Regions from separate parts of the Blastococcus sp. SYSU DS0973 genome, predicted to be linked through region 2. Evidence: riboswitches for the same ligand, from Rfam matches in the RefSeq annotation. Region 2 holds a riboswitch; the other holds the start of a gene.
The links. A riboswitch is a leader RNA that binds a small molecule or an ion and turns the genes downstream of it on or off. The one in region 2 is predicted to bind S-adenosylmethionine.
Positions count from the first base shown of each region.

Region 1: linked by a shared signal. The riboswitch ahead of ACI791_RS15050 (bifunctional o-acetylhomoserine/o-acetylserine sulfhydrylase) and the one ahead of thrC (threonine synthase) in region 2 are both predicted to bind S-adenosylmethionine.

Region 1 is NZ_JBJHAN010000009.1:85,925-101,666, forward strand. It holds gene ACI791_RS15005 (TldD/PmbA family protein) at 1-130, shown strand, start outside; gene ACI791_RS15010 (metallopeptidase TldD-related protein) at 127-1,518, shown strand; gene ACI791_RS15015 (hypothetical protein) at 1,748-2,050, shown strand; gene ACI791_RS15020 (hypothetical protein) at 2,124-2,615, shown strand; gene ACI791_RS15025 (NlpC/P60 family protein) at 2,799-3,836, shown strand; gene gdhA (NADP-specific glutamate dehydrogenase) at 4,042-5,391, shown strand; gene ACI791_RS15035 (gamma carbonic anhydrase family protein) at 5,468-5,998, shown strand; gene ACI791_RS15040 (cysteine desulfurase-like protein) at 6,002-7,201, opposite strand; gene metX (homoserine O-acetyltransferase MetX) at 7,380-8,459, opposite strand; gene ACI791_RS15050 (bifunctional o-acetylhomoserine/o-acetylserine sulfhydrylase) at 8,463-9,755, opposite strand; SAM riboswitch class IV at 9,799-9,913, opposite strand; gene ACI791_RS15055 (hypothetical protein) at 10,026-10,526, opposite strand; gene ACI791_RS15060 (mechanosensitive ion channel family protein) at 10,523-11,419, opposite strand; gene ACI791_RS15065 (thioesterase family protein) at 11,564-12,361, opposite strand; gene ACI791_RS15070 (STAS domain-containing protein) at 12,579-13,022, shown strand; gene ACI791_RS15075 (EamA family transporter) at 13,066-14,025, shown strand; gene ACI791_RS15080 (mycothiol-dependent nitroreductase Rv2466c family protein) at 14,153-14,866, opposite strand; gene ACI791_RS15085 (glutathione peroxidase) at 14,928-15,422, opposite strand; gene ACI791_RS15090 (DUF2237 family protein) at 15,467-15,742, opposite strand, start outside.
Region 2 is NZ_JBJHAN010000002.1:204,282-220,023, reverse strand. It holds gene ACI791_RS04865 (ABC transporter permease) at 1-755, opposite strand, end outside; gene ACI791_RS04860 (hypothetical protein) at 895-1,587, shown strand; tRNA gene ACI791_RS04855 (tRNA-Thr) at 1,791-1,863, shown strand; gene ACI791_RS04850 (DUF5313 family protein) at 1,863-2,261, opposite strand; gene rarD (EamA family transporter RarD) at 2,336-3,253, shown strand; gene ACI791_RS04840 (DUF3263 domain-containing protein) at 3,370-3,708, shown strand; gene ACI791_RS04835 (LytR C-terminal domain-containing protein) at 4,047-5,207, shown strand; gene ACI791_RS04830 (alpha/beta fold hydrolase) at 5,285-8,155, shown strand; gene ACI791_RS04825 (ABC transporter permease) at 8,155-9,027, shown strand; gene ACI791_RS04820 (HAD family hydrolase) at 9,095-9,916, opposite strand; SAM riboswitch class I at 9,975-10,116, shown strand; gene thrC (threonine synthase) at 10,129-11,430, shown strand; gene ACI791_RS04810 (cold-shock protein) at 11,644-11,844, shown strand; gene groL (chaperonin GroEL) at 12,142-13,767, shown strand; gene ACI791_RS04800 (hypothetical protein) at 14,049-14,189, opposite strand; gene ACI791_RS04795 (DUF72 domain-containing protein) at 14,360-15,157, shown strand; gene ACI791_RS04790 (hypothetical protein) at 15,167-15,742, opposite strand, start outside.

The DNA of each region.
Region 1 (15,742 bases), on a different contig from region 2:
CGTCCTCGGTGGCGCGTTCAACTGCGGCAAGGCCCAGCCGGGGCAGACGGCGGCGGTCAGCCACGGCTGCCCGACAGCCCTGTTCGAGGACGTGTCGGTGCTGAACACCGTCGAGGAGGCCGGGCGATGAGCCGCTACCAGCGTCCGCAGGACGTCGTCGAGCGGGCGCTGGCCGCCTCCACCGCGGACGGGCAGGTCACCGTCGTGGCCGAGGGCTCCGAGGCGAACCTGCGGTGGGCGGGCAACAGCCTCACCACGAACGGTGCCATGCGCTCGCGCCAGGTCGTCGTCATCTCCTTCGTCGACGGCGGGGCGGGCATGGCGGCGGGCACGGTCAGCCGCTCGGGGACGCCGGACGTCGCCGAGCTCGTGGCGGCCAGCGAGCGCGCCGCCCGCGACGCGGGGCCCGCCGAGGACGCCATGCCGCTGGTCTCCGACCCCCCGCCGGGCGCCGGCGACTGGGACGCCGACCCGGCCGAGACCTCCATCGACGTCTTCGCCGAGTTCGCTCCCGCCCTCGGCCAGGCATTCGGCGAGGCGCGGGACCGCGAGGAACTGCTCTTCGGCTTCGCCGAGCACAGCATGCGCACCACCTACCTGGGCAGCTCCACCGGCCTGCGGCTGCGGCACGACCAGCCGACGGGCCGGGTGGAGCTCAACGGCAAGACGCCGGATTTCGGCCGCTCGGTGTGGGCCGGCACCGGCACCCGCGACTTCACCGACGTCTCGGTGGACGAGCTGGCGGCGGAGGTGCAGCGGAAGATGGTCTGGTCGCGCCGCCAGGTGGACCTGCCGGCCGGCCGCTACGAGACGCTGCTGCCGCCCTCGGCGGTCGCCGACCTGATGATCTACCTCTACTGGACGATGGAGGCGCGCGACGCCGACGAGGGGCGCAACGTCTTCGCCCGGGCCGGCGGGGGCAACCGCACCGGGGAACGGCTGGCCGCGCTTCCGCTGACCCTGCGCAGCGATCCGCACGCGCCCGGGCTCGAGGCCGCGCCGTTCCAGGTGGTCGGGGCGTCGTCGGGGTCGGCGTCGGTCTTCGACAACGGCCTGGCCGCCCCGGCGGTCGACTGGATCTCCGCCGGCGTCCTCACCAACCTGATCCGCCCGCGGGCCTGGGCGCTGAGGACGACGGCGCCGGCCACGGTCGCCGTCGACAACCTCATCCTCGAGGAACCGGGCGCGGTCGCCACCCAGGAGGAGATGGTCGCGGCCACCGACCGGGGGCTGCTGCTGACGACGCTCTGGTACATCCGCGAGGTGGATCCGCAGACCCTGCTGCTCACCGGCCTCACCCGCGACGGCGTCTTCGTGGTGGAGGGCGGTGAGGTGACCGGCGCGGTGAACAACTTCCGGTTCAACGAGTCCCCGGTCGACCTGCTCGGCCGGGCGGTGCAGGCCGGGGTCACCGAGCGCACCCTCCCGCGCGAGTGGAACGACTGGTTCACCCGTACGGCGATGCCGACGCTCCGGGTGCCCGACTTCAACATGAGCAGCGTCAGTCCGGCCAGCTGAGCCCGGCGAGTCGAACGACGACCGCGTAGTTCTCACAAGTGGATCGCGGCAGGGCTGGCGGAAACTGACGGCGACCAACAGTACTGACGGAATTACGCTCGGTACCGGAAGTTGAGCTGATCGAGGGGTTCACCCCAGACCCGATTCTGCCGACACCTCACGTAGCTCGAGAACTTCCACAAGTCGTACGCAGGCCCCGCTCCCACGGGGCTGTCGAGGGGAGGGCTCCGTGAGCCGGAGTCGCAAGCCATCCGTCTTCCAGGTGGGCAAGGTCCGCGACGACGGGTACACCGTCGTCATCTCCGGCTGGGGCCTCGGTCTCTGCGCCGCGGCCTGCGCCTGCCACCGTTCCCCGTCCGCCGGCCACCTCGCCATCGCCGAGGACCAGGCCGGTGGGTCGATCGGCCTGGCCAGCTTCCGCGACGGCGGCTGCGACTGCTGCGAGCCGTGGACCGCCGAGGAGCTCACCGCGATCCTGCGCGACTTCTCGGTCGTCGACGGCCTGGAGGTCCAGGAGCCGCTCGCCGGCTGAGAGGGCACCACCCTTCGTCACGGGTGGCCGCCGGCGAGGTGTCCGCAGCCCCCGGTCGGGTAGGTCCGCTCCCATGTTGGGACGCGCCGCCCTGCGGGGCGCACTGGCCGGCCTCGCCGGCGTCGCCGTGATGACCCTGGGGGAGAAGGCCGAGCAGGCCGTCACCCAGCGGCCGGACAGCTATGTGCCCGCGCGCACGATCACCGCGCTCGTGACCGGCCGGCGGCTGCCTGAGTCCGCCCGCCCGCTGGCGCGCAACCACCTCATGCACTGGGGCACCGGCGCCGCTGTCGGCGCCCTCCGCGGGATCTGGGCCGCCTCGGGGCTGCGGGGCTGGCGCGCGTCCGCCTGGCACACCTCGATCCGGCTCGCCACCGACCAGACGCTGGAGAACGCCACCGGCGTCGGCGCCCCGCCCTGGACGTGGTCCCGCCGCGACCAGGTCGTCGATGTCACCCACAAGGCCGTCTACTCGTTCGTCACCGGCGCGGTCGCCGACCTGCTGGTGCCGCTCGCGTCCGACCGGCTGCCCGACGGCACCGCCGCCGGCCCCCGTCGTCGCTGACCGGAGCCCCGTCCGCGCGTGACGGGTGACTGCCCCCGGTGCTCGTGTGACGGGCGGGGCGACCCCGGGCGTCCACCCCCGCGCGCCACCCACTACCTGCGGATACGGGGTCCCTACGTTCCGTGCTGACGCGCATGGTTGCGGCCCCTTCCCCGGGCCCGGCGCAGGTGATCGGAGGCTCCGGTGCAGTCGCAGCGCTCGACCACCCGTCGCCGCTCGCGCGCCGTCCTCGCGGTGGGCGCCGCGCTCGTGGCGGCCGCGACGGCGGTTCTCTCCCCGGCGATGACGACGACGGCGAGCGCCGAGCCGGGCTCGGTGGCCGAGGCCGCCTCGCTGATGGCGAAGGCAGCGCAGCAGCTGACCACCATCGAGGCCCAGGTCCACGAAGCCGAGGAGATCGTCGCCGCCCAGCAGCGGACCGCCGAGGTGGCCGCTGCTCACGCCCAGACCGCGCGGGACGCCCTGGCGGTGCACGAGCCGCAGATCCGGGCCATCGTGCAGAGCAGCTTCACGGAGAAGACGCAGTCCCGGGTGGCCGCCTTCCTCACCAGCGAGTCCGCCGAGGACCTCGTCCAGCAGATGACGACGCTGGACATGATCGCCGCGCACACCAACTCGGTCATCACGCAGGTCGCCGCGGCGCGCGCCGCCGCGGAGGAGGCGCAGGCCACGGCCGACCAGGCCGCCGCCACCGCGCAGGCGGGCCTCACCGAGCTGCAGGCCCAGCACGCGGAGGTCGAGCGACGGGCCGCCGAGTACCGGTCGAACTACGATCAGCTCTCGGCGGCGGAGCAGGACCGGGTCTCCACCCTCGTCGCCGGCCCGAAGCTGGCGACGCCGTCGGTGGCGGAGCTGCCGGTCGCGACGGGCAGCCCGGCGGCGACCGCGATCGGGGTCGCGCTGTCGAAGGTCGGCTCCCCGTACCGGTCGGGCGCCACCGGCCCGGACGCGTTCGACTGCTCCGGGCTGACGTCCTACGCCTACGCGGCCGCCGGCATCACGCTGCCGCGCACCAGCAGCGGCCAGTCGAAGATGGGCCCGCAGCTCTCCCGGTCAGAGCTCCGGCCGGGCGACCTGGTCTTCTACTACTCGCCGATCAGCCACGTGGCCCTCTACATCGGCGACGGGATGATCGTGCACGCCCGGACCTACGGGACGCCGCTGTCGGTCACATCGGTCGACCAGGGCGGCTTCCGGTTCGGCGTCCGCCCCACCGGCTGACGCCAGGTCGAGCCGACGGCACGCCGGAGCCCTTCTCGGCGATGGGCACGGAGAGGCCGGGTGCCGTGGCGTGGTCGGCTCCGGCATGGCCGGCATGGTGGCGGCCGGGTGTGACATCCGGGGATCCACCCGGCCTCGTCCCGCCGATGTCCCGCGACCGACGTACGTTGCGCAGGAGGAGCGATCGGCGCGAGAGGGGCACGTGGTGAGTGGCGAGGTTCCGGAGACGGTCCAGGCGATCTACGACGAGGTGCTGCACCGCAACCCCGGTGAGACCGAGTTCCACCAGGCGGTCCGCGAGGTGCTGGAGTCGCTGGCCGTCGTCCTGGACCGGCACAGCGAGTACTCCGAGATGAAGACGGTGGAGCGGATCTGCGAGCCCGAGCGGCAGATCATCTTCCGGGTGCCGTGGCAGGACGACCGCGGCCAGGTGCAGATCAACCGCGGCTTCCGCGTGGAGTTCAACTCCGCGCTGGGGCCCTACAAGGGCGGGCTGCGCTTCCACCCGTCGGTGAACCTGGGCATCGTCAAGTTCCTGGGTTTCGAGCAGATCTTCAAGAACGCGCTCACCGGCATGCCGATCGGCGGCGGGAAGGGCGGCTCCGACTTCGACCCCAAGGGTCGCTCCGACGCGGAGACCATGCGGTTCTGCCAGTCGTTCATGACCGAGCTCTACCGGCACCTCGGGGAGTACACCGACGTGCCGGCCGGCGACATCGGCGTCGGGGGGCGGGAGATCGGCTACCTGTTCGGCCAGTACAAGCGGATCACCAACCGGTACGAGTCCGGCGTCCTCACCGGCAAGGGCCTGGGCTGGGGCGGGGCGCTGGTCCGCACCGAGGCCACCGGCTACGGCGCGGCCTACTTCGCCGAGGCGATGATGACCGCGCGCGGGCACTCCTTCGACGGGACGCGGGTCGTGGTCAGCGGGTCGGGGAACGTCGCGGTCTACGGCATCGAGAAGGTGCACCAGCTCGGTGGGACCGTCGTCGCCTGCTCGGACTCCAGCGGCTACGTCGTCGACGAGAAGGGCATCGATCTCGATGTCCTCAAGCAGGTGAAGGAGGTCGAGCGCGCCCGGATCGACAGCTACGCCGAGCGGGTGCCGTCGGCCACCTTCGTGCCGGGCGGGAGCATCTGGGACGTCCCCTGTGACGTCGCCATCCCCAGCGCGACCCAGAACGAGCTCGACGGCGACGCCGCCGGCGTCCTCGCCCGCAACGGGTGCCGCTACGTGGTCGAAGGCGCGAACATGCCCGCCACCCCGTCGGCGGTGAAGGTCCTCCGCGAGGCGGGGATCGCGTTCGCCCCCGGCAAGGCCGCCAACGCCGGCGGCGTGGCCACCTCCGCGCTGGAGATGCAGCAGAACGCCTCCCGCGACCGCTGGACCTTCGAGCACAGCGAGGCCCGGCTGGCCGAGATCATGCGCGACATCCACACCCGCTGCCACGAGACCGCCGAGGAGTACGGGTCCCCCGGTGACCTGGTGCTCGGCGCCAACGTGGCCGGCTTCCTGCAGGTGGCCGAGGCGGTGCACGCGCACGGCCTGATCTGACCCGGGTGGCCGAGAACGCCCGCGCCCGGACCGCCCCGGCTGGCCGGAGGGCAGCGGCTTGTGCTGGGGTGGCGGTATGGCGGACAACTTCATCGGCGCCCTGGAGTTCGGCTCCCCGCACATCGACGACGAGGCGTTCGTGGCGCCCACGGCCGTCGTGGTGGGGGCGGTGACCATGGGCCCGCGGTCGAGCATCTGGTACGGCGCGGTGGCCCGGGCCGACGCCGAGGTCATCGAGATCGGCGCCGACTCCAACATCCAGGACGGCTGCACGCTGCACTCCGACGAGGGGTTCCCCCTGGTGGTGGGCGAGCGGGTCTCGGTGGGGCACCGGGTGGTGCTGCACGGCGCGCGCATCGACGACGACGTGCTCGTCGGCATGGGCAGCATCGTGATGAACGGCGCGCACATCGGCTCCGGCTCCATCGTGGCCGCCGGCGCCGTCGTGACCCAGGGCAAGGTCTTCCCGCCCCGCTCGCTCATCGCCGGCGTACCCGCGAAGGTGATGCGCGAGGCGACCGACGACGACCAGCTGCACATCCAGGGCAACGCGATCAGCTACACCGACCGCCTGAAGTCCGCCCGCCGGGTGCAGCGGCTGGGCTGAGCGTCAGCCGGCCAGCCACCCCCGCAGCCCGTCGAGCAGCCGGTCGACGTCGTCGGCGTCGCTGTAGGGCGCCAGCCCGGCCCGGAGGCCCCCGGTGTCGCCGAGCCCGAGCCACCGGCTGGCCTCGATGGCGTAGAAGTGCCCGGCCGGTGCGTTGACGCCGCGGGCGGCGAGGAACCGGTAGGCGTCGGCGGCGTCCCGCCCGTCGAAGGTGAGCAGCAGGGTCGGGGTGCGGTGCGCCGCCCGTGACCACAGCCGGACGCCGGGCAGCTCGGCCAGCCCGGCTTCCAGGCGCTCGCGGAGCCGGTCCTCGTGCTCCTCGATCGCGGCCATCGCCGCGAGGAGCCGCTCCCGGCGCGTCCCGGTGCCCCCGAGGTCGGCCAGGAAGTCCACCGCCGCCGTGGTCCCGGCCAGCAGCTCGTAGGGCAGCGTGCCCAGCTCGAAGCGCTCCGGCACCGCATCCGTCGACGGCAGCAGCTTGGCCGGCCGCAGCGTCGCCAGGAACGCGGGGTCGGCCGCCAGGACGCCGCAGTGCGGGCCGAGGAACTTGTACGGCGAGCAGAGGAAGACGTCGGCCCCGAGAGCCTGGACGTCGACCGGGGCGTGCGCGGTCAGGTGCACGCCGTCGGCGACCAGCAGCGCGCCGGCCGCGTGCACCTGCTCGGCGATGGCGGCCAGGGGTGGCCGGGTGCCGATCAGGTTGGACGCTCCGGTCACCGCGACCAGCCGGGTCCGGTCGGTGAGCGCCGCGGCGACGTCGTCGGCGGTCAGCTCGCCGGTCGCCGGGTCGAAGCCCACCCACCGCACCGTGGCGCCGACCGCGGCGGCGGCCAGCACCCAGGGCCGGATGTTCGCGTCGTGATCCAGCCGGGTGACGACGACCTCGTCGCCCGGACCCCAGCCGGCCGACAGCGTGCGGGCCAGGTCGAAGACGAGCTGGGTGGTGCTCCGGCCGAAGACGACGCCGGCGGGGTCGGTGCCGAGCAGGTCGCCCATCGCCGCCCGCGCCCCGAGCACCGTCTCGTCGGCGAACCGCTCGGCGGCGGTCACCGCTCCCCGATTGCTGACCGGGGCGGTGAGGGCCGCGGCCACCGCCCGGCCGACCGCGGCCGGTACCTGGGTACCGCCCGGACCGTCGAAGTGGGCGGTGCCGCTGGCCAGCGACGGAAAGGAGGCGCGCAGCGCGGCGACGTCGAGGCTCACGGCCGCGACGCTAACCGCCGGCCGGGCGGCTCACCCGGCGAGGGGGCGATCGCGGCGCGGAGCGCGCCGAGGTCAGGGCCGGCGTCCCGTCGCCGACGCCGGAGCTCCACCCGCAGACGCCGGGATCACTCGCGGGCGCGGGCCACCTGGGCGGCCAGGTCCGCGTGCTCCTCGGCGTTCACGCCGCACCCAGCAGCTCGGCCAGCAGCGCCCCGACGGCGCCGGTCTCGATGAGGAAGCCGTCGTGCCCGTACGGCGAGGGGATGACCCGCAGCGGCACGCCCAGCGCGTCGGCCACCCGGCGTTGCTGGTCGAGCGGGTAGAGCCGGTCGGTGTCCACACCGGCCACCAGCGCGCGGGCGGTCACCCGGGACAGCGCCGCCTCGACCCCGCCGCGGCCGCGGCCGACGTCCCAGCTGTTCATGGCCTCGGTGAGCACCACGTAGCTGCCGGGGTCGAACCGGCGGGCCAGCTTGCCGGCGTGGTGGTCCAGGTAGGACGCGACGGCGTAGCGGCCGTCGGCCTGCACGCGGGCGGCGAAGCGCGCCTCCAGCTCCAGCCCGCTGCGGTAGGTGAGGTGGGCGATCCGCCGGGCGATCCCGAGGCCGTCCACCGGCGGGGCGTCGAGCGGGTAGTTCCCGCCCGCCCAGCGCGCGTCGGCCCGGACGGCGGCCTGCTGGGTCGTCTGCGTGCCGATCTGGTCGGCCGAGGCCACGGCGCCGGAGGCCAGGAAGAACAGCGCGCCGACCCGGTCGGGCTCGGCCACGGCCCACTCCAGGGCCCGCATGCCGCCCATGGACCCGCCGGCCACGGCGGCCCAGCGCGCGATGCCCAGGGCGTCGGCCAGCGCGCCCTCGGCGCGCACCTGGTCGCCCACGGTCACCTCGGGGAAGCGCGAGCCCCAGCGGTGGCCGTCCGGCGCGGCCGACGACGGCCCGGTCGTGCCCTGGCACCCGCCCAGGACGTTCGCGCAGACGACGAAGAAGCGGTCGGTGTCCAGGGCCGCCCCCGGCCCGACGATGCCGCTCCACCAGCCGGCCGTCGGGTGTCCCGGTCCGGCCGGGCCCACCACGTGGCTGTCGCCGGTGAGCGCGTGCGCGACCAGGACGGCGTTGTCCCCGCCGGGCGCGAGCGTTCCCCAGGTCTCGTACGCGATCCGCACGGCCGGGAGGGTCCCTCCGCGCTCCAGCGGGAACGGGGCGGGCAGGTCGAGGAAGTGCCGGTCGCCGACCGGGTCCCCCTCGACCCACCCGCCCATCGCTCAGGCGCCCTTGGCGGCGCGGAAGCCCGCCTCGAGGTCGGCCAGGATGTCCTCGATGCCCTCCAGCCCCACGGCCAGGCGCACCAGGCCCGGCGTCACACCGGTGGTGAGCTGCTCCTCCGGGGTGAGCTGCGAGTGCGTCGTCGACGCCGGGTGGATCACCAGGCTGCGCACGTCGCCGATGTTGGCCACGTGGCTGTGCAGCTCCAGCGCCTCCACGAACCGCTTGCCGGCCTCGACGCCGCCGTGCAGCTCGAAGGTGAGGACGGCGCCGGCGCCCTTCGGCGCGTACTTCTGCTGGGCGGCGTGCCACGGCGAGGAGGTCAGCCCCGGGTAGTTGACCCGCTCGACCGAGTCGTGGGCCTCGAGGAACTCGGCCACTCGCTGGGCGTTGCTCACGTGCCGCTCCATGCGCAGCGACAGCGTCTCGATGCCCTGCACCACCAGGAAGGCGTTGAACGGGGAGACCGCCGGGCCCAGGTCGCGCAGCAGCTGCACCCGCGCCTTGAGCGCGAAGGCCGGCGCCCCCAGGTCGGCGTAGACCACGCCGTGGTAGGTCGGGTCGGCCGTGGTGAACATCGGGTGCCGGCCGCCGGTCCAGTCGAACCTGCCGCCGTCGACGATCAGGCCGGCGATCACCGTGCCGTGCCCGCCCAGGTACTTGGTGGCCGAGTGGACGACGACGTCGGCGCCGAACTCGAGCGGGCGGATCAGGTACGGCGTCGCGATGGTGTTGTCGACGATCAGCGGCACCCCGTTCCGGTGAGCGACGCCGGCGACGCTCTCGATGTCGAGGATGTCGCCCTTCGGGTTCCCGATCGACTCGGCGAAGAACGCCCGGGTGTTCTCCTGGACGAGCGACTGCCAGTTCTCCGGGTCGTCGGGGTCCTCGACGAAGGAGACCGTGATGCCCATCTTGGGCAGCGAGTGGTGCAGCAGGTTGTAAGTGCCGCCGTAGAGCGAGGCCGACGCGACGACGTGGTCGCCGGCCTCGGCCACGTTGAGGATGGCCAGCGTCTCGGCGGCCTGGCCCGAGGCGACGGCGAGCGCGGCGACGCCGCCCTCCAGCGACGCCACGCGCTGCTCCAGCGCGTCCTGCGTCGGGTTCATGATCCGGGTGTAGATGTTGCCCATCTCGGCCAGGGCGAACAGGTCCGCGGCGTGCTGCGTGTCGCGGAACTGGTACGCGGTGGTCGCGTAGATCGGCAGCGCGCGGGCGCCGGTCGTGGGGTCGGGGCTCGTGCCGGCGTGGATCTGCCGGGTCTCGAAGCTCCAGCTCGCGGGGTCGCTCATGCGCCGTCTCCTCTCGCTCGCGGAGACCCGCGGCGCACGGGAGCTCCGTCGTTTGCCGGAGGCGGGCGCCTTCCGGCCGGCTCTTCCCCTGGAGCACCTCGGACGGAGTAGAGGTTGCCGGGCAGCCAGCCAGGTGCTTCGCGCTGCCTCTCAGGAGCCGACGTGATCCTAGGACGTCGACCTCCTCACCTGCACACCGCCCGGGTGCTGTGGGCTGGTGACCCCGACCGGCGAGGCGATGTCCCACGTGAAACACCGGGTTTCCGGCGCTCAGTCGGTCGGCGACTCCGGCGAGGCCTCGTCGCCCGGCCCGGCCGATCCGCCCGTGGGCACCGGCTCGGTGGCCCCCGGAGCCGTCGGGGTGGCGCTGGTGCCCGGGGACGGCGAGCCGGTGGTGGTCGGGGTGCTCGACCGGGTGGTCGGCCCCGACGGTTCGGTCGTCGGCACGGGCTCGGTGGTCGTCTCCGCGGGCGCGGTCCCGGTCGGCTCAATCTCCGCAGGCTCGGTCTGCTCGACGGTCTCCTCACGGGAGGCCGGCGTTCCCGGAGCCGGCGGACGCACGTTGAGGTAGAGCGCGCCGATCGAGAGGAACAGCACGACCAGCACCACGGTGGAGGTGCGGGCCCGTCCGAGGTGCCGCGGGATCGACGACCACCAGCGGTGGGCGGGGACGACGTCGGGCGCCGCGGTGCCGGTGGTGGCGGGGGCGGTGCTCACCGTGGGCTCGCCGGGGACGCCGTCGCCGGCCCGGCCGTGGTCGGGGCTGCTCATCGGACTCCCTCCTGCACCGTCGTGGCGCCGTCGCCGGACGGCGCGCTGGTGGTCGGCTGCGGCACCTGCATGCCCTGGCTGCGGAACGCCTGCACCACCCGGGCGCGCAGGTCGCGGCCCACCTCGAACTGCTTGCCCGGCAGGGTGCGGGCGACGACGCGCACGTTCACCTCGTCCAGGCCGAGGGTCTCCACGCCCATGACGGTGGGTGGGTCGAGCAGGAGCGGGCGCATCGCCGGGTCGCGGAACGCGTCCCGGCCGACCTGGCGCAGGATCTCGTTGGCGCGGTTGACGTCGACGCTCGTCGGCACCGGCACGTCCACGACGGCGCGGGCCCAGTCGCGGGACAGGTTGACGACCTTGACGATCTGCCCGTTGGGGACCGTGACGACCTCGCCGTCGGGCGAGCGCACCCGGGTCACCCGCAGCGTGACGTCCTCCACCGTTCCGGTGGCGGGGTCGCCACCGCCGAGGACCTGGATGGAGACGACGTCGCCGAACCCGTACTGCCGCTCGGTGATGATGAAGAACCCGGCGAGCACGTCACCGACGATGCGCTGGGCGCCGAACCCCAGGCCGACGCCGAGCACCGTGGCCGGCGCGACGAGGCCGGTGACCGGAACCCCGAGCCGGTCCAGGACGAAGAAGACCGCGATCGAGTAGATGAGCACGATCGCCGCCCAGGTGAGCACCTGGGTGAGCGAGTGCCGGTGCTTGGCCGCCTCGGAGCGGACCAGCGCGTCGCCGCCGGTGGAGTTGCGGTCGATCCGGTCGGTGATCCGCGTTCCGGCCCAGGCCACGAACCGGGTGAGCAGCACCGAGCCGAGGATGATCAACACGACCTCGAGACCCCGCCCGGACAGCCAGTCCAGCAGCTCTCTCAACGCGTCCACGGGTAGCAGGCTCCGATCGTGGGGAAGACGATCCTTCCACAGTGCGCACCGGTGCCCGTCGATGCCAACCGGTCCCGGCCGGTACCGCGGTCGCGGCCGCGCGACGGGCCGCTGACCTGCGCCGCAGCAGCACGGAGAGATGACTCACGCCGGCGGGCGGGGCTCCACGAACAACGACTGGGTGGACCGGCCGATCGGCCCGGCGGCGTCGAAGAGGACGGCGAGGCACTGCGCCCCTCCAGTTCCGCCGTGCACCGTGGTGGCGTCCATGCCGAGCCACTCGCCCCGCGGCGGGCGGTGCAGCGCCACGGACAGGTCCACGTTGGCGAACGTGGCCTGCGTCCAGTCCAGGTTCGCGGAGATGCCGCTGGCGGCGTCGGTCATGACCAGCAGGTGCTGCAGCGGGGTCATCGGCTCCCCGGCGACCAGCGTGCACTCCGGCCGGGTCCACGCGGTCGCGGGCCCCGGGCCGTTGAACGTCCCGGCGGCGAACCGCCAGTCCAGGGCCCGGTGGTAGGCGATCTCGGTGGTGAAGAACGCCGCGCGCTCGGCCCGGCTCTCCTCCGGTCCGGCCGGCGCGGGGTGCGGCTGCGCGGTCGCCGGAGCGGCGTCGTCACGGGACCGCATCCGCCAGGCCGACAGGCGCATGAGCGGACGGCCGTCGCCGCTGTCGAGCACCGCCTCGACCAGCTCGATCCGGCGGCCCGGGCGAACCACCGACGTGGTCACCCGTACCGGGCCGACCGGCACCGGCCCGAGGATGTCGTAGGCCATGCGCACGGTCTGGCCGCCCGCGATCCCGCTCGCCTGCTCGGCCGCGCGCAGCAGCAGCGCGGCCGGCGGCCCGGCGTGCTGGTGTCCGGCGTCCCACGGGCCGATGGTGAGGGCGGTCGCGGTGAAGCCGTCGCCGTCGGGCAGGTAGAGGGCCTCGGGCACGTCCATGACCGCGAGTCTCGCCGGGCCGCTGTCTCCCGTGTGCGCCGGGTATCCGGGCCGGGGCGGGCGGACGGAGGCGGATCGCCCGATGACGACGCGTGACAGCGCGCCCGCCGTGTGGCACACCGGTCGATGCCGTACCGGAATCCGTTGTATCGCCGGGGCGGGCTGCCTACGGTCCGGACGACGGGGGGTCGGGCCGTCGGCAGGTGGGGGAACGGACATGGTGCGGGCGCACGAGTGGGACGGGGCGCGGCGGCTGGCGAGGCCGCCCGGACGGCGCCGGCCGTGGTGGGTGTCGCAGCCGCCCGAGCCGGCCGCGCTGCGGCTGGAGTGGGAGACCGCCGGCGGGCACGCGCTCGTGGTGGTCGAGGGCGACATCGACCTGGTCACCGCTCCGCGGCTGGAGGCGTTCGTCGCCGCGCGCCCGCTGGCCGGCTGCACCGTGCTCGAACTCGACCTGGGCGGGGTGCCCTCGATCGGCTCGGGAGGCCTATCGGTGCTGATCGCCGTCCGGCGGTGGTGCCAGCAGCGGGGCATCGAGCTGCTCCTGCGGAACGTGCAGCCGTCGGTGTGGCGGGTGTTCGAGGCGACCGGGCTCGACGAGGCCTTCACCGCGTCCGGTCCCGCGCCACGCCCGCCGGTCCAGGAGCTGGCCCTGTTCTGAACCGGTAGGCGGCTCGACGGGGGTAGCCCGCTACCGTGCGCGGGTGGACCGCGTCGCCCGCCCCGCGCTGGGGTATGCGCTCACCCTGGTGGCCGCAGGCCTGTTCGCCGTCAACGGCACGGTGTCCACGCTGGCCCTGCAGGCGGGCATCTCCGCCCCGCGGCTGACCGCGTTGCGGTGCACCGGTGCGGCCGTGGCCCTGCTCGCGGTGCTGCTGGTCGTGGCCCCGGGCCGGCTGCGGGTCACCCGCCGGGAGCTCCCGCTGCTCGCCGTGCTCGGTGTCATCGGCATCGCGATGACGCAGTACCTCTTCTACGTGGCCATCGGACGACTACCGGTGGGCATCGCGCTGGTCTTCGAGTTCACCGGGACCGTGCTCATCGCCGTCTACGTGTGGCTGGTCCGCCGGGAGAAGGTGCGCAGCCGGGTGTGGGCGGCGCTGGTGCTGTCGCTGTCCGGGCTGGCCCTGGTCACCGGGGTCTGGACCGGAGAGGGCTCGCTGGACCTGATCGGCGTCGCGGCAGGTCTCGGCGCCGCCGTGGCCCTGGCGACCTACTACCTGATCGGCGAGCGGGGCACGGTGTCGCGGGACCCGGTCACCCTCACGTGCTGGGCCTTCGTCGCGGCTGCGGTCTTCTGGGCGGTCGCCGCGCCGTGGTGGCAGTTCGACGCCGGGGTGCTCGGCCGCGACGTGCCCGTCTCGATGGGCTCACTGGAGCTGCCGCTGTGGGTGCTGGTGGCCTGGATCGCGGTGATGGGAGCGGTCATGCCGTTCTGGCTGTCGATCGCGGCGCTGCGCCACCTGTCGCCGACCGCGGCCGGGCTGGTGGCCACGGCCGAACCGGTGTTCGCCTCCGTGGTCGCCTGGTTGTGGGTGCAGCAGGTGCTCACCGGCTGGCAGGTGGCCGGCGGCGCCGTCGTCCTCACCGGGATCGCACTGGCGCAGACGGCGCGGACCACCCAGCCACCGGTACCGGAGACCCCGGCCCCGCTGTCGTCGTGAGGCGCCCCGCTGTCGTCGTGAGGCGGAGCCGGGGGCTCTTACCCGGGGCGTGACGTCGTCGGCCGCCCTGGCGATCCACCAGCCGTCGCCTTCCCCGTGACTCGGTGGGCGAGGCGGTCCGGCGGGGTCACTTCTTCTGCCGGCGGCTCCCGCCGTGCCAGTCCTCCTGCACGCCCGACTCCCCGGGCCGCACCCCGAACGCGGGCAGCTGGGGCCGCTCGCGCAGGCTGCGCTTGAGCTCGGCGAAGCCCGGGAACGAGGCGAGCCCCACGACGTGGTCCCAGAGCGCGACGGCCTCGTCCTCGCCGGGCAGCCGGCTGATGACCGGCCCGAAGAAGGCCACCCCCTCCGGCGGCCGGAAGTGCAGGATCGGCGTGCCGACGTCCTTGCCGGTCAGCGCCAGCGCCTCGTCGGTCTCGGCGCGCAGCGCGGTGTCCCAGGAGTCGTCGTCGAGGGCGGCGGCGAGGTCGGCCGGCAGCCCGACCTCGGCGAGGATCGGCTCGACGAACTCGCGCGTGCCGCGGCGCACCTCGTGACCCGGCTCGTTCGGCGTCTCGAAGATCTGCGCGCCGAGGGCCGCGTACAGGGGGCCGACCGCGTCGGATCCGTGCTCCTCGCGGGTGCGGGCGGCCATGCGCAGCAGCCGCAGGCCCGCGGTGTGCCCGGCCTCGTACTCGGGCGGGAAGTGGGCGTCGTAGTCGATGTGCGCGTTGAGCAGCCGCAGCGAGATGAACCGCCACTCGACGGCGTACTCCCGCTGCTCCGCCACCATGCGGACCCACTTGCTGGTCATCCAGGCGAACGGGCAGACGGGGTCGAACCAGAAGCGCAGATCGGCCATGGGGAGAACCTAGGCGCTCCCGCCGGACCTCGCCGAACCACGTCGAGGTGCCGGGCCGCGGTCAGCCCGGGAGGACCGACGCGATCGCGGCGCGGACCTCGGGGGCGTCGGGCTCGGTGCGCGACCGGAAGCGGGCGACCACCCGGCCGGTCCCGTCGATCACCCACTTCTCGAAGTTCCACTGCACGTCGCCGGCCGCCCCGTCCAGGTCCGGGGTAGCGGTCAGCTGCCGGAACAGCGGGTGCGCGCCCGGGCCGTTCACGTCCACCTTCTCGGTGAGCGGGAAGGTGACGCCGTAGGTAGCCGAGCAGAACTGCTCGATCTCCTCGGCGGTGCCGGGCTCCTGGCCCATGAACTCGTTGCACGGCACGCCGATGACGGTGAAGCCGCGGGGGCCGTACTGCTGCTGGAGCGCCTCCAGACCGGTGTACTGCGGGGTGAGCCCGCAGCGGCTGGCCACGTTGACGACCAGGGTGGCGCGCCCGCCGGCCAGCTCCCGCAGCGTGGTGGCGGTGCCCTGCAGCGTGGTCACGGGCACGTCGAGGAGGTCGCTCATGCCGGCGCCAGCGCCCCCGGCGGGGGGTTCATTCCGACCGGGCGTCAGCTGAGGTCGCCGATGTCGTCGGGCACGTCGACGGCGTACCGGCGCAGCGCCTCCAGCGGGACGACCTCCAGCGCCCGGGCGTTGGTGGCGGCGAGCACGACCCCCGACGCCGCCCCGGCCTGGTAGGCCTGCAGCCAGCGGGTGGCCACGACGCACCAGCGGTCGCCCGGCCGCAGCCCCGGGAAGCCGTACTCCGGGCGCGGGGTGCTCAGGTCGTTGCCCAGCTCCCGCTGCACGGCGAGGAATTCCGTGGAGACGACGGCGCAGACGGT
Region 2 (15,742 bases):
AGCCGCCCGCGCGCCACGAGCTCGGTGACCGCCCAGACGGCCAGCACCTCCGCCGCCAGCAGCCCGATGAGCACGAGCAGCTGCGCAGCGCCGGCCTCCAGCGGGCTGCCGCCGCCGAGCAGCACGCCGACGAAGGCGCCCGGCAGGGTGACCAGCCCGACGGTGCGCGTCTGGTCCAGCGGGGGCACGAGCGCGGTGCCGGCGACCGGCCGCGCGACCAGGAGGACGGCGTCGCGCGGCGGGAGCCCGAGGGCGAGCGCGGCCTCCACCTCGCCGTGCCGCTGGGCCAGCTCCTCCCGCAGCCGCCGGCCGGCCAGGGAGGTGGCGGTCATGGCGCCGCCGACGAGGATGCCGGCGATCGGGATGACGGCCTCCCCGCGCAGCGGCACGGTGCCGCTGACCAGGACCAGGGCGACGACGGGCGCCGCGCCGCCGAGGACGGGCAGTGCGGTGGCGGCCAACCGGGGGAGGGCCCCGGCGGAGCGCAGCGGCAGGTCGGTGGTGCGACCGGCGGCGGTGACGGTCGCGACGGTGACCATGAGCAGCACGAACGCGGCGGAGAGCCACAGGAAGTCGACGACGACCAGCAGGACGGCCGAGACGACGGCGAGCTGCACCGTGGCCCGCACCGCGGCGACCAGCACCGCGCGGTCCTCGCCGAGGCCGGACAGCCGGCCGCTGACGGCGGCCAGTGCCGTCAGGGCGAGGAGGACGACGCCGAGCCGGAGGTCGAGGTCGACCACGGAGGAACCCACGACCGCCGATCCTGCCGGGTGGCGCCGGCGTGCCCCGTGGTGGGTGATCGATCCGTGGCTCCGTGTGCATCGCCGCCGGCGACGGGGTAGTGGCGGGGACGACGGGCGGTGCCCGTCATCCGCCCCGTTCCATCGCGCCGTGGAGACTCCCGTGCCCGTCCGTGGTCCCTTCCTCCGGTTCCTGATCGGTCTCGGCCTGGCCTGCGCCGCCGTGGTGGCCGTCGTCGGCGGCATCGCCCTGCGCGGTCCCGGGCTCGTCGCCGTCTGCGTGTCCGGCGCCCTGGCCGGGTGCGTGGCCGCGGGGGTGGCCCGCGAGAACCCGACGCCCGCGCGCCGCTCCGCCCTCGAGGCAGTCGGCATGGTCGCAGCGGTGACGATCGGGGCGCTCCTGGTCGTCAGCGGGACGGCCGTGCTGGCCGGCGGCGCGGCGGCCCTGCTGCTCGTCGGCGTCGGGGTGGCCGCATGGGCCGCGCTGCGCTGGGCGCGCGACCGCCGGGCGGCCGCCGCCCGGCCGGCCTCCGTGTCCGGCATCCACGCCGTCGCCGGCGGGTGGGTCCCGGCGCCGTCCCCGGCCGTCGCCGGGCTGGCGACCGCGGCGCTGGGCGAGGAGTGGCTGCGCACCGGCACCGAGCTGCAGGGCCCCCTCGCCCCGGCGGCGCGGCAGCGGATCGTGAGCCGGCGGGCCCAGGTGCTCGACGAGCTCGAGCGCCGGGACCCGGCCGGCTTCGCCCGCTGGCTCGCCGCCGGCCCCATGCACGGCGGCGACCCGGCCGGCTACGTCCGCAGCGAGCCGCCGCGCGCCGACCCCAGCACCGAGACCGAGGCGGCCTGAGGCGACCCCTGCGTCGGCGCGCGGCCCGGTGGGCCGGTCGGGTGGCGGTGGCGGGCACCCGGCGCCGTTCCGATGATCCGCTCCGGGTCGACTCCGATCCCCGGCCTCCCGGGCGACGCGCGGCAGCAGACGTCCTGACCGACGTCCCGGAGCCGTGGCCCGGGATGTCCCTATCCTGATGCGGGGCCTGGAGCTCATGTCCCGCCGGCGTGGCGCAATTGGTAGCGCACCCGACTTGTAATCGGGCGGTTAGGGGTTCGAGTCCCCTCGTCGGCTCAGTCGAAGCTGCCCGCGCCGTCCCGCCGGTAGGGGGCGAGCCGCTCGACCCGGTCCCGCTCGGCCCGCTCGGTGCGCACCCGCGCGGCGGTGCCCGGCTCGTAGCCGGCCTTGGCCACCCGGTGCTCGATGGTCTCCACCATGTACGCCAGCGAGAACAGCAGGCCCAGCAGCAGCCCGCCGCCCGCGGCGCTGAGCCGGTACACGAGCGGGACGGGTACCAGCAGCAGGCAGACGACGACGAGGGGCAGCAGCTGCACGGCCGCCCGCGCCAGGTGGCGCCACACCCAGGTGCTGCGCGTCGTGTCGGCCAGCACCCACGGCGCCAGTTCCCGGGGAAGCCCTCCACCGAGGGCGTACCAGACCCATTGCGCGGGGGTCGGCCGCTGTCTGCGCACGCTCCGACGGTAGGCCGCCGCGGAGCCGGGCGGCGCCCCGTCGCGCCCGCCGGGCCCCGGCGTACCGTGCGGCCGTGGACGAGCGTCGCCTGGGGGTGGTCTCCGGGCTCGGCGCCTACGCGCTCTGGGGCATGTTCCCGCTGTACTTCCCCCTCCTCGAGCCCGCCGGCGGGCTCGAGATCGTCGCGCACCGGGTGCTCTGGTCGCTGCTGTTCGTCGGGCTGCTGCTGACCGTCGTCCGCCGGTGGGGGCACGTGCGCGCGGCGGTGGGCAGCCCACGCACGCTCCTGGTGCTGGCCGGGGCCGCGGTGCTCATCGCCCTGAACTGGCTGATCTACGTCTACGGCGTGAACTCCGGCCAGGTCGTGGAGACCTCGCTCGGCTATTTCATCAACCCGCTGGTCAGCGTGCTGCTGGGGGTGGTGGTCTTCGCCGAGCGGCTGCGCCCGCTCCAGTGGGTGGCCGTCGGCATCGCCGCCGTCGCGGTCGTCGTGCTGACCGTCGACTACGGGCGACCGCCGTGGATCGCGCTGGGCGTGGCCCTCACCTTCGGCTTCTACGGCCTCATGAAGAAGCTCGTGAAGGTCGAGGCGGCGCCCGGGTTGTTCCTGGAGACGGCCCTGGTCGCCGTCCCTGCCGGCGTCGTCCTGGCGGTCCTGCACACCGGGGGGAGCGGGACCTTCGCCAACGCCGGCGTCGGGCACGCCTTGCTCCTGGCCAGCGCGGGGGTGGCGACGGCGGTGCCGCTGCTGCTCTTCGCGGCGGCCGCTCGGCGGATCCCGCTGTCGACGGTGGGGCTGCTGCAGTACCTGACCCCGCTGATGCAGCTGGCGATCGGCGTCTTCGTCTACGGCGAGCCGATGCCGCCCGCGCGGCTGGCCGGTTTCGTCATCGTCTGGGTCGCCCTCGCCGTCTTCACCGTCGACACCCTGCGACACGCCCGGGCCGGGGCCCGGAGGGCCGGCCGGGACGTGGTGGTCGCCACTCCCTGAGATCACCGGGAGCCCGGCGCGGCGCTCGGCCGGAAACGTCGGTGGCCGGGGCTACCGTCCTCCTCGAGCCGCCCGGGGTCCCCGGGAGGCGGAGCGTGGCAGGAGATGGACGAACCATGAGCAGCGACCCAGCCCCCGTGGTCTCCCCGCCCCGGGCCGAGGGGTCAGGGGAGGGAACCGCGCAGGTCGGCGGCGCAGCGCTGTCCCGGCGGGAGCACGACATGCTCGGTTTCGAGCGGCAGTGGTGGCGGCGGGCCGGTGCCAAGGAGACGGCGATCCGCGACCTGTTCGGCACGACGCCGACCCGGTACTACCAGGCGCTCAACGCACTGGTGGACCGTCCGGAAGCGATGGCCGTCGATCCGTTGCTGGTCCGGCGTCTCCGCCGGCTGCGCACGGCGCGGCAGCGGACGCGTTCCTCGCAGATCCTGGGCAAGGCCAATCGCATCGATTAGATTCGGTGACCGTGGGCAGGCACGCCGCGTCAGGCAGTGACGAACTAGGTCGAGGGAACCCTTCTGCGACCGTGGGGCGGCGCAGGACGGATGCCCCCGACGGTCTGTGGCCCGACGCGGACGTGCGCCTGAGCGACCACCCCACGGCTCCGGGGCGCGAGCGCTCCGAGCGCCGTCGGGACGCCCTGCTGAGCACGCCCGCCGGCGAGGCCGCGCGTCAGGTCTCGCGCTCCCGGCTGCCGCTGCCCCCGGTCCCCGCCGGTGCCCGCCCGGCCGCATCCGCCGCCCCGGCCGCGCCCCGTCAGGCCGTGCCCAGTCCTGCCGTGCCCCGTCCTGCCGTGGCGTCCGCGCCGCTCACCAGCGTCGCCCCGTTCCGCGCGGTGCCCACGCCCGAGCCGCGGGAGGAGTCCGCGGCACCGGTCCGCGGCGCCGACCTCCTCTCGCCGGCCGGCGCGGGCGACGCGCTCTTCGGCGCACCCACCCCGGCCGCCCCCCGCCCCGCCTCGTCGGTCCTGGTCGACGACGAGCCCCTCGCCACCACCGGCCCGAGCCGCGGCTCCGGCGGGCACGCCCCCGCACCCCGCGTGCCGCGCGTCCCGCGCCAGACGACGCCGTCGGGTGCGCCGTCGTCCTCCTACGGGGACTGGACCAAGCCCTCCCGCACCGAGGACACCGGCCGCTCCCGGCTCGGCGCGGACACCGGCGCGGACGTGCTGCGCGGGCCGGTGGCGCCGCCCACCACCGCCATCCCGGAGCGGAGGACGACCCGCGGTGGCCAGGCGGCGGAGCCCGAAGCCGAGTTCGAGGCCACGTACGACGACCTCGACGACCGCGCGGCCGCAGACCTCGTCCACGGCGCTGTGACCGGCCCGGTCAAGGGCGGACGGGCCGCCTACCGCGCCGAGCGCCAGGCCGCCGACGCCGCGCGCCGCAAGGCCGCCAAGCGCAACGGCACCCCCGAGGTGATCTTCGACGACGAGCCGGAGCGCAAGCCGCGCCGCGTCCTCACGGGCCTGGTGGCCATGGCCGTCGTCGCCGGCACCGTCCTCGGCGTCTACACGGTCACCTCCCCCGAAAATCAGGAGGCGGCGGCCCAGTCGGCGTCGGCCCCGCCCAGCGTGCCGACCGTCGCCCCGCCGAGCGCGGCCCTGCCGCCGCTCACCGTCGACCCGGTTCCCGTCGAGCCGCCGGTCACCACCCCCGTCCGGGTCCCGGTCACCGTCCTCAACGCCACCAACGTGACCGGGCTGGCAGGCAAGATCTCCGGGGTCGTCGTCGCCGGTGGCTGGGAGTCGCCCGGCGTGGGCGCCTACCCCGGCGCGGACGTCGCCACCACCACCGTCTTCTTCACCGAGGGCGACGAGCAGCAGCGCCAGGCCGCCCTGCAGCTGATCGACCAGTTCCCCGACCTCGCCGGCCCCGCGCCCCGCTTCTTCGAGGTCGCCGACGTCCCGGCGCCCGGGCTGGTCGTCGTCGCCACGGGCAACTGGCAGCCCTGACCCCGGTCGCCCCGGGCTACCGGAACACGGGCGGGCACCCGGCCGTTGGGCGCTTCGTGCGCTCCCTCCGCGGGCTCGTGCGTCCCCGCCCGCGCTCCGCAGCGCGCGCCTCGGCCGCCGCCCTGCTCGCCCTCGCCCTGCCGACCGGTCTGGTCGTGCTCGCGCCCCCGGCGGCGGCCGCGGAGGTCAGCACCGAGGTGGCCCGGGTGCCGTCGGGCTCCGGGGAGGACGCCGTCGAGCTCGACACCACCCTCTACCTCCCGGACACCGACGACCCGGCTCCCGCGATCGTGCTCGCGCACGGCTTCGGCGGCAGCAAGCGGTCGGTCGCCGACGACGCCACCGACCTGGCCGGGCGCGGCTACGTCGTCCTCACGTACTCGGCTCGCGGGTTCGGGGAGAGCACCGGCCGGATCGGGCTCAACGACCCGCGCTACGAGATCGCCGACCTCTCCACGCTGCTCGACCTCCTGGCCGAGCGCGAGGAGGTCGAGCTCGACGCCGACGGCGACCCGCGGGTGGGGGTGGCCGGCGGGTCCTACGGCGGTGCGCTCGCCCTGCTCGGCGCCGCCTACGACCAGCGGGTCGACGCCATCGCGCCGCAGATCACCTGGAACTCCCTGACCACCGCGCTCTTCCCGTCGCAGACCGGCGAGACGCCGGCCGACACGGTGGCCGCGGTCCCCCAGACGGAGGCGGCCGGTGTCTACAAGCGGCTGTGGTCCGGGCTGTTCTTCGGCATCGGCTCCTCCTCGGGCGGCCTGCTGGACGCGCTCGGTGGCGCCGGCGGGGCGGCCGGCGGTGCCTCCCTCGGCGCCCTCCCGCCCGCGCTGCTCGAGCAGGCCGCCGAGAACCCGGAGGCCGCCGGGCTGCTGCTCACCTGCGGCCGGTTCCGGGTCGAGGTGTGCGAGGCGTACCAGACGGCCGCGGCCTCGGGCACGCTCACGCCGGAGGTGGCCGCAGTGCTCGACCGCAGCAGCCCCGACGGCGTGCTCGACCGCATCGACGTGCCGACGCTGCTGGTGCAGGGCACCCAGGACTCGCTCTTCGGCCTCGGCCAGGCCGACGCGAACGCGCGCGGCATCGCCGCGGACAGGACCCCCGTCAAGGTGGTCTGGTTCGCCGGCGGCCACGACGCGTCCTCGTCGGACCGGCAGAGGCAGGAGCTGCGTGACCAGATCGCCGGCTGGTTCGACTGGCACCTGCGGGGACAGGGCGAGGACCCCGGCACGGGCTTCGAGTTCCCGGCGCCCACCGGGCTGGGCGCCACGACCGGCCGGGTCCAGGGCGGCGGCCAGACCGTCGCCGCGGAGGCCTACCCCGGGCTGGACGGCGCGGAGCCGGCCACCCGCCGGTCGGTGACCGTCTCCGGGCCCGTGCAGCCGGTCGTCACCCCGGCCGGTGGCACGCCGGCCGCCCTCACCACCGTGCCGGGGCTCGGTGCGCTGACCTCCGCCCTGGGCGGGTCGACCGCGGAGATCCCCGGCCAGTACGCCGCCTTCGACAGCGCTCCGCTGGAGGAGGCCGTCGAGGTCGTCGGCGCCTCGACCGTCGACCTCGTGGTCGCCTCGCCCAGCGGCTCGGCGACGCTGTTCGCCAAGCTCTACGACGTCGGTCCCGACGGCGCCACCACGCTGCCCGGTGGCCTGGTCGCGCCCCTCGCGCTCACCGGCCTCTCCACCGATCCGACTGCCCCGACGCGGGTGGGCGTCACGCTGCCGGGGATCGTGCACCGCTTCGAGGCCGGCCACCGGATGCGGGTGCTGGTGTCCTCCACCGACCAGGCCTTCGCGCTGCCCGACGAGGCGGCCGTCTACTCCGTCGGCCTGGCCTCGGCCGGCGCCGCGAACGGCGTGGCCGCGGGCGAGACGCAGCTCGCGGCGCCCGAGGTCAGCGGCCGGAGCGAGTCGACCGGCGGCACCTCGCGCTGGTGGGTGCTGCTCGCCGTCGTCACCGGTCTGGGTCTGCTCGGCTGGCTGGCCGCCCGCTGGTGGGGGAGCCGGCGGCGCCGGCAGACCTCGCAGGTGGAGCCGGACGGCGAGGACGTCCCGCTGCGGTTCACCGGCGTGACCAAGGCCTACAAGGACGGCTTCGTCGCCGTGCGCGACCTGTCGTTCGAGGTGCGGCGCGGCCAGGTGCTCGGCCTGCTCGGGCCCAACGGTGCCGGCAAGACCACGTCGCTGCGCATGCTGATGGGACTCATCCGGCCGACCGAGGGGCGGATCAGCGTCTTCGGGCACGCCGCCGGTGCCGGCGCCCCGGTGCTGTCCCGGCTCGGCTCCTTCGTGGAGGGCACCGGCCTGCAGCCGCACCTGTCGGGCCGGGACAACCTCAGCCTCTACTGGGCCGCCACCGGCCGGCCGGCCGAGGACGCGCACATGGACGAGGCCCTCGCGGTCGCCGGCCTCGGCGCGGCCATCGACCGGCCGGTGCGCCGGTACAGCCAAGGCATGCGCCAGCGGGTCGCGATCGCCCAGGCGATGCTCGGGCTGCCCGATCTGCTCGTGCTCGACGAACCGACCAACGGGCTCGACCCGCCGCAGATCCACGCGATGCGCGACGTGCTGCGCTCCTACGCCGCCACCGGGCGCACCGTGATCGTCTCCAGCCACCTGCTCAGCGAGATCGAGCAGACCTGCAGCCACGTGGTGGTCATGGCCAAGGGGCAGAAGATCGCGCAGGGCACGGTGGAGGAGATCGTCGGCGCCGGAGGCTCGGTGCTCGTCGGCCTGGCCGACGACGCCGACACCGACCGGGCGATCGCCGTCCTCTCGTCGCTGCCCGGGGTCACCGCCGCGCGCGGCGACGACGGCCTGGTCGCCGAGCTGGACGGCGCCCGCCGCGCCGACGTGCTGCAGGCGCTGGTGTCGGTCGGCATCGCCGTCGAGCAGTTCACGCCGCGACGGCGGCTCGAGGACGCCTTCCTGGCCCTGGTGGGGGAGAGCTGATGACCACGACCGACCACGTGCAGCCGACCGGCGCGGTCGCCGGTTACCGGCCGGAGCGCACGCTGCGGCTGTCGGTGGAGCTGCGGCGGCAGTTCAAGCGCCGCCGCACCCTCGGTGTCTTCGCCCTCATGATCGCGCTGCCGCTGGTGCTCATCGCGGCACTGCAGCTGGGCGCGAGCGAGGAGGCGGCGGAGAACAGCCGGATCAACCTGGTCGACGTCGCGACGGCGAGCGGGCTGAACTTCACCCTGTTCGTGCTGTTCGCGACGACCAGCTTCTTCCTCGTCGTGGTCTACGCGCTGTTCTTCGGCGATACCGTCGCCGTCGAGGCGCAGTGGGGCTCGCTGCGGTACGCACTGGCCACGCCGATCCCCCGGATGCGGCTGCTCCGGCAGAAGTGGCTGGCCGCGCTGGTGCAGTCGGTCGCGGCGCTGGTCACGCTCGCCGCGGTCGCGGTGGTCGCCGGCGGGATCGCGTTCGGCTTCGACGACATCAGGACGCCGGTCGGTGTGGGGATCGACCAGGGCGAGGGCATGCTGCGGCTGGCCGGGATGCTCGGCTACCTCGCCGTCCACCTGCTCGTCGTCGGCGCGCTGGCGTTCTGGTTCTCCACGATCACCGACGCACCGCTGGCGGCGGTCGGTGGCGCGGTGTTCACCATGTTCGTCTTCGCCATCCTCGACCAGGTGGAGCAGCTCGGGTCGATCCGCGACTGGTTCCCGACGGCGGAGGAGTTCGCCTGGACCGACCTGCTGCAGACGCCGGTCGACGACGGCGACCTGTTCCGCGGCGTGATCCAGTCGCTGGTCTACATCGCCGTCTTCACGGCGCTCGGGTTCCGCCACTTCGCCCGCAGAGACGTGACCAGCTGACAGCAGTTCGTGCACGAACGGTCGTCCCAGACTGCCCGAGGCGACCGTTCGTGCACAGAACGCCGGCTCACAGGCTCTGGCGCACCGCCTGGGCCCAGCCCTCGCCCATGGCGGCGGCGGTCACCGAGGCGTTGGGGACCGCGGCCAGCGCCGCGGCCATCCCGTCGACCGCCCCGCCGTTCGCGGTGATCCACAGCCGGCCCACGGCGGGGGCCATGTCCAGGTCGCTGAGGCTGTCGCCGATCGCCACGGCGTCGTCGGGGAACAGGCCCCGGCGCTCCAGGTCCCAGGCGATCGCCGCCCCCTTGGAGATGCCGCGCGGCATCAGGTGGTAGACCCGCGGCGGCGCCGGGTCGTCGTGGAGGCCGAACCGGGACGACGCGGGGATGGCCCCGTTGTCCTTGAGCGTCAGCCACCCCGCCCCGCGTTCGGCCAGCCAGGCGTCGACGGCGAGCGGATCCACCCGGCCGCGCAGCAGCGCGTCGGTGTGGTGGGTCGCGTGCCAGGGGGCGTGCCACTCCAGCCGGCCGGGGTGCGCGGCGACGAGGTCCTCGACCACGCCGAGCTCGGCCATCACGTCCATCGGCGTGCGGTCGCCGTAGCCGGCCGGCAGCTCGCCGCGCAGCCGGTGGGTGTGCCGCCCGGAGCCCCAACCGATGGTGGCGCCGAGCTCCGCGATGGCGCCGTCGGCGGCGAAGATGCGCGCGGCCTCCACCACCTGCTCGTAGGTCCGGCCGCTGACCAGCACCAACGCCACCCCGGCGCGGTGCAGGTCGAGCAGGGCGCCGGCCGGGCCGTCGGTCAGCTCCCGGCCGGCGGTGTGCCAGAAGGAGCCGCGTGGGCCGACCATGGTGCCGTCGAGATCGGTGTAGACGATGCGCGCTGTCACGCCCTCATCCTGTCCGCCGCGAGGTGCCGTACCGCCCGCGGGTATGCTTCGGATCGTTCACTCATCCAGAGGGGCAGAGGGACACGGCCCGATGAAGCCCCGGCAACCGCCGTCCGCGCAGCGATCTCATGGAGCAGCGCGGCGGGAGGTGCCAATTCCGTCCCGCGCGGCTCGACGGCCCGCTGCGGGGAAGATGAGGAGGTAGTCGTCGCATGACTCTCACCGCTCCCGGTTCCGTTCAGGCCGACTCGTCGGCAGGCGGCCCCACCCCGCCGTGTCCGGCCCGCGGGCTGGTCTGCCGCAACTGCGGCGCCACCTTCGGGCTGATCGCCGAGCACGCCTGCGCCGAGTGCTTCGGCCCGCTGGAGGTCGACTACGACCCCGAGCTGATGCGCGCGGTCACCCGTGAGCAGATCGAGGCCGGCCCGCAGAACATCTGGCGGTACGTCGCCCTGCTGCCCGTGGGCCAGGATCCCGCCGAGCGCGTGTCCCTCGACCCGGGCATGACCCCGCTGGTGCGTGCCGACCGGCTGGCCGCCGAGCTGGGCCTGACCGGCGGACTCTGGGTGAAGGACGACTCGGCCAACCCCACCCACTCGTTCAAGGACCGGGTGGTCAGCCTCGCGGCGACCGCCGCCAAGGGCCTGGGCTACAAGAAGATCGCCGCCGCCTCCACCGGCAACCTGGCGAACTCCGTGGCCGCGCACGCCGCCCGGGTGGGGCTGCCGTCCTTCGTCTTCATCCCGGCCGACCTCGAGCCGGGCAAGGTCGTGCAGTCGGCGGTCTACGGCCAGACGCTGGTCGCCGTCGACGGCTCCTACGACGACGTCAACCGGCTGACCAGCGAGCTCGCCGAGACCGACGAGTTCGAGGACACAGCTTTCGTCAACCAGAACGTCCGGCCCTACTACGCCGAGGGCTCCAAGACGATGGGCTACGAGATCGCCGAGCAGCTCGGCTGGCGGATCCCGGCGCAGGTCGTCATCCCGATGGCGTCCGGCTCGCTGCTCACCAAGGTCGACAAGGCCTTCCGGGAGCTCACCGCCGCCGGCATCGTCGAGGCCACGGAGTGGACGATCTTCGGCGCCCAGTCGGCCGGCTGCGACCCGATCGCCACCGCCTTCGACAACGGCTGGGACGTCGTAAAGCCGGTGAAGCCCACCGGCATCGCCAAGTCGCTCAACATCGGCAACCCGGCCGACGGCCCGTACGCGCTGGACGCCATCCGGCGCACCGGCGGTGCCGTGGCCCGCGTCGGCGACGACGAGATCGTCCAGGGGATCCGCGACCTCGCCCGCACCACCGGGGTCTTCGCCGAGACCGCCGGCGGCGTGACCGTCGCGGTGCTGCGGAAGCTCGTCGAGGGCGGGCTCCTGGACCCGGCCAAGGAGACCGTCGTCCTCAACACCGGCGAGGGCCTGAAGACCCTCGACCCGCTGGAGCCGGTCGTCGGTCCGACGCACCGCGTCGAGCCGTCCCTGAAGTCGGTGCGGGCCGCAGGCCTCATCGACTGAGAGAGGACGCCGCCCTCCGCATCCGTCGGAGGGTCCGGGCGGCGCCCGGGACGGGGCCGGTATCGATCGGGCGAAGATGACCGCGACCAGGCCTTTCCTGATGTACCTTCTCGCGCGGATCCAGTTCCATGTTCGTGTTCGAGCGGGCGGAAGAGGTGGACCCGGTTCCCCGATCCGGAGGAGCCGTCCGCACGCACGAACGTGGGAGCACACGTGGCACAGGGCACCGTGAAGTGGTTCAACGCCGAGAAGGGCTTCGGCTTCATCGCCGTCGACGGCGGCCAGGACGTCTTCGTCCACTACTCGGCCATCCAGATGGACGGGTACAAGAGCCTCGACGAGGGTCAGCGCGTCGAGTTCGAGGTCGTCCAGGGGTCGAAGGGGCCGCAGGCCGACGCCGTCCGCTCTGCGTGACCTGTCGTCCTCCGGACGACGCACCGCACCACCCGTGAGGCCCGGTTCCCCGCTCGGGGAGCCGGGCCTCCGTGCACGTCAGGCCACCCGCAGGGAGGCCGGCCGACCCCCCGTTCTTGCACTCGCCAAGGTGGAGTGCCAGACTCGTTTCTGGCACTCGGGGCTCCTGAGTGCCAATCAGGTCGGAACGGTGAGGCACCGGTCCGTGGGCCGACGGAGCGTCCACGTCGCTGGTGTCGTCCGTCGCGGGCGCCGAACCCGGCCGTGCAGCGATCGATGCATGGAGGACACCACCACATGGCCAAGATGATCGCCTTCGAGGAAGAGGCGCGCCGCGGCCTCGAGCGGGGCATGAACACCCTCGCCGACGCCGTCAAGGTGACCCTCGGCCCCAAGGGCCGGAACGTCGTGCTGGAGAAGAAGTGGGGCGCCCCCACGATCACCAACGACGGTGTGAGCATCGCCAAGGAGATCGAGCTCGAGGACCCGTGGGAGAAGATCGGGGCCGAGCTCGTCAAGGAGGTCGCGAAGAAGACCGACGACGTCGCGGGTGACGGCACCACCACCGCCACCGTGCTCGCCCAGGCGCTCGTGCGCGAGGGTCTGCGCAACGTCGCCGCCGGCGCCAACCCGATGGCCCTCAAGAAGGGCATCGAGAAGGCCGTCGCCTCGGTCACCGAGTACCTCCTCTCCACGGCCAAGGACGTCGAGACCAAGGAGCAGATCGCCGCCACCGCGTCGATCTCCGCCGCCGACCCCGCCATCGGTGAGCTCATCGCCGAGGCGATGGACAAGGTGGGCAAGGAAGGCGTCATCACCGTCGAGGAGAGCAACACCTTCGGGCTCGAGCTCGAGCTCACCGAGGGCATGCGCTTCGACAAGGGCTACATCTCGCCCTACTTCGTCACCGACGCCGAGCGCATGGAGGCCGTCCTCGACGACCCGTACGTGCTCGTCGTCAACGGCAAGATCAGCTCGGTCAAGGACCTGCTCCCGCTGCTGGAGAAGGTCATGCAGTCGGGCAAGCCGCTGGCCATCATCGCCGAGGACGTCGAGGGCGAGGCCCTGGCGACCCTGGTCGTGAACAAGATCCGTGGCACCTTCAAGTCCGTTGCCGTCAAGGCCCCGGGCTTCGGTGACCGCCGCAAGGCCATGCTGGGCGACATCGCCATCCTCACCGGTGGCCAGGTCATCAGCGAGGAGGTCGGCCTCAAGCTCGACACCGCCGGTATCGAGCTCCTCGGCCGCGCCCGCAAGGTCGTCGTCACCAAGGACGAGACGACGATCGTCGAGGGTGCCGGGGACACCGACCAGATCCAGGGGCGGGTCAACCAGATCCGCAGCGAGATCGAGCGGTCGGACTCCGACTACGACCGCGAGAAGCTGCAGGAGCGCCTGGCCAAGCTGGCCGGTGGCGTCGCCGTCATCAAGGCCGGCGCCGCGACCGAGGTGGAGCTCAAGGAGCGCAAGCACCGCATCGAGGACGCGGTGCGCAACGCCAAGGCCGCCGTCGAGGAGGGCATCGTCGCCGGTGGTGGCGTCGCTCTCGCGCAGGCCACGGCCGTCGCGTTCGACAAGCTCGAGCTCGAGGGTGACGAGGCGACCGGTGCCAACATCGTGCGCGTCGCGCTCGAGGCCCCGCTGAAGCAGATCGCCATCAACGCCGGCCTCGAGGGCGGCGTCGTGGCGGAGAAGGTGCGCAACTCGGAGACCGGCTGGGGCCTCAACGCCGCCACCGGCGAGTACGTGGACCTGGTCGCGGCCGGGATCATCGACCCCGCCAAGGTGACCCGCTCGGCGCTGCAGAACGCCGCCTCCATCGCGGCGCTCTTCCTCACCACCGAGGCCGTCATCGCCGACAAGCCGGAGAAGAACGCTCCGGCCATGCCGAACAGCGATGGCATGGGCGGCATGGACTTCTGAGTCCGGCCCCCTCGTAGTACCAGCACTGCCCGGCAGGGGCGGTCCGCTCTCCAGCGGGCCGCCCCTGTCGGCGTTCCGGGGCCACGACGTGGTGGTCCCGGGTGCCGAGACAGAGGTCACCAGAGCGTGCGGGGGCGTCGGCCGGGCCCCGACCCCACCCCGTCGTCCGGAGCAGGCCGAGGGCCCGCCACCGGCTGGTGACGGGCCCTCGGGGTGCTCAGTTGTGGTGCGTCCCGGGCGGGCTCACCCCTGGCGGGGGTGACAGCCCATCCAGGACCGGGTCACCGGATCTCGACGGTGAAGGGACCGGCGACCGCTCCGTTGCTGGACTTGATCCAGATGGTGGTCGGAGCCGTCGCGGGCGCCGGGTCGATCGTGATGTCCCACGGGCCGGTGTTCTCCGGAGCCTCCAGCGCACCCACCGTGCCAGTCGGGTACCCGGCGATCGGGTCGCGGGCCGGTCTCGTGGACGGAACAGTGGCCCGCGGGCACCGCTGCGGGCAGCCGAGCGCAGGGGGGCGACCTGTCCCCAATACGGGGGGCAGGCGGCTGCCGTCGCGTCAGCCCGCGCACCGCGGGGTAGCGGTCGGGCGTGACGGTGATCATCGGGACGTCGGGGTGGCAGTACCGCGACTGGCGCGGCGCCTTCTACCCGCAGAAGCTGGCGCAGCGGCTTTGGCTCGAGCACTACGTCGAGCACTTCGCCACCGTCGAGAGCAACAACGCCTTCTACCGGCTGCCCGAGCGGGAGACGTTCGTCAAGTGGCGCGAGCGCACGCCACCGGACTTCCGGTGGGCGGTCAAGGCCAGCCGGTTCCTCACCCACATCAAGCGGCTGCGCGAGCCGGAGGAACCGGTCGCCCGGCTGATGGGCCGCGCGGCGGGTCTGGAGGCCAAGCTGGACACGATCCTGCTGCAGCTGCCGCCCACACTGAAGGCCGACCCGGAGCTGCTGCGCACCTGCCTGGCCCAGTTCCCCAGCGGGACGCGGGTGGCCGTGGAGCCGCGGCACGAGTCGTGGTGGACCGACGAGATCCGGGCGCTCCTGGAGCGCTACGGCGCGGCGCTGTGCTGGGCCGATCGGATGGAGCAGCCGGTCGCCCCGCTCTGGCGCACCGCCGACTGGGGATACCTGAGGTTCCACACCGGGCTGGAGAACTGGCGCTACCGGCCGGAGACCCTCCAGCGGTGGGCCGACCGGCTGGCCGCCAGGTACGGGGAGGACGACGTCCTCGTCTACTTCAACAACGACCCGGGCTGCGCCGCGGTCATCGACGCGTGCTTGTTCGCCGACGCGGTGCGCCGGGCCGGAGGCACGCCGACGCGGGTGCCCACGGCCGACCAGGCGACCGGTCTGGCCTGGGCGCCGGTGGAAGTCCCCCCGGTCTGACGGTTCCGGTCAGCCCTTGTCCTTGCCCTTGCCGTTGCCCTCGCCGTTGCCCCGCCCTGCGCCCGCCGCGGCCCCGTCGGCTTCCTCGGCGCTCTCCTCGACCTGCTCGTCGGCGTCGCGGGCGGCCTTCTCGGTGCCCTTCGGCGCCTTCTCGGCCGCACGCGCGGTCTTCTCCGCGGCGTGGGCCGCCTGGCGCTCCTGGGCCGCGGCGAGCGCCTTCTGCGCGTGCTCGTCGGCGTGGGCGATGGCGTTGTCGAGCCCGCGGCGGTCGCTGTCCTCGCCGCCGTCCTCGGTGATCTCCTCGGGCTGGACCTCGGTGGCGTCCTGGGTCCCGGACCCAGACTCGACCTCGGTGAGCTCCTCGGTCTCGGTCTCGGTCTCGGTCTCGACCTCGGCGGTGTCGTCGGTCGAGCGGGCGGAAACGGCGAGGTCGTCGGACCGGGGGAAGTCGAACGGCGTCACGGTCTGCACGGCGGAGGCGACGGTGTCCTGCACCGGGGCGGGCAGGGCGCCGGCCGCACCGGCGCCGGTCACCCCCGCGGCCGCGATGCCCAGGCCGGTGGCCACCTGCGCCGCGGTGCCGGC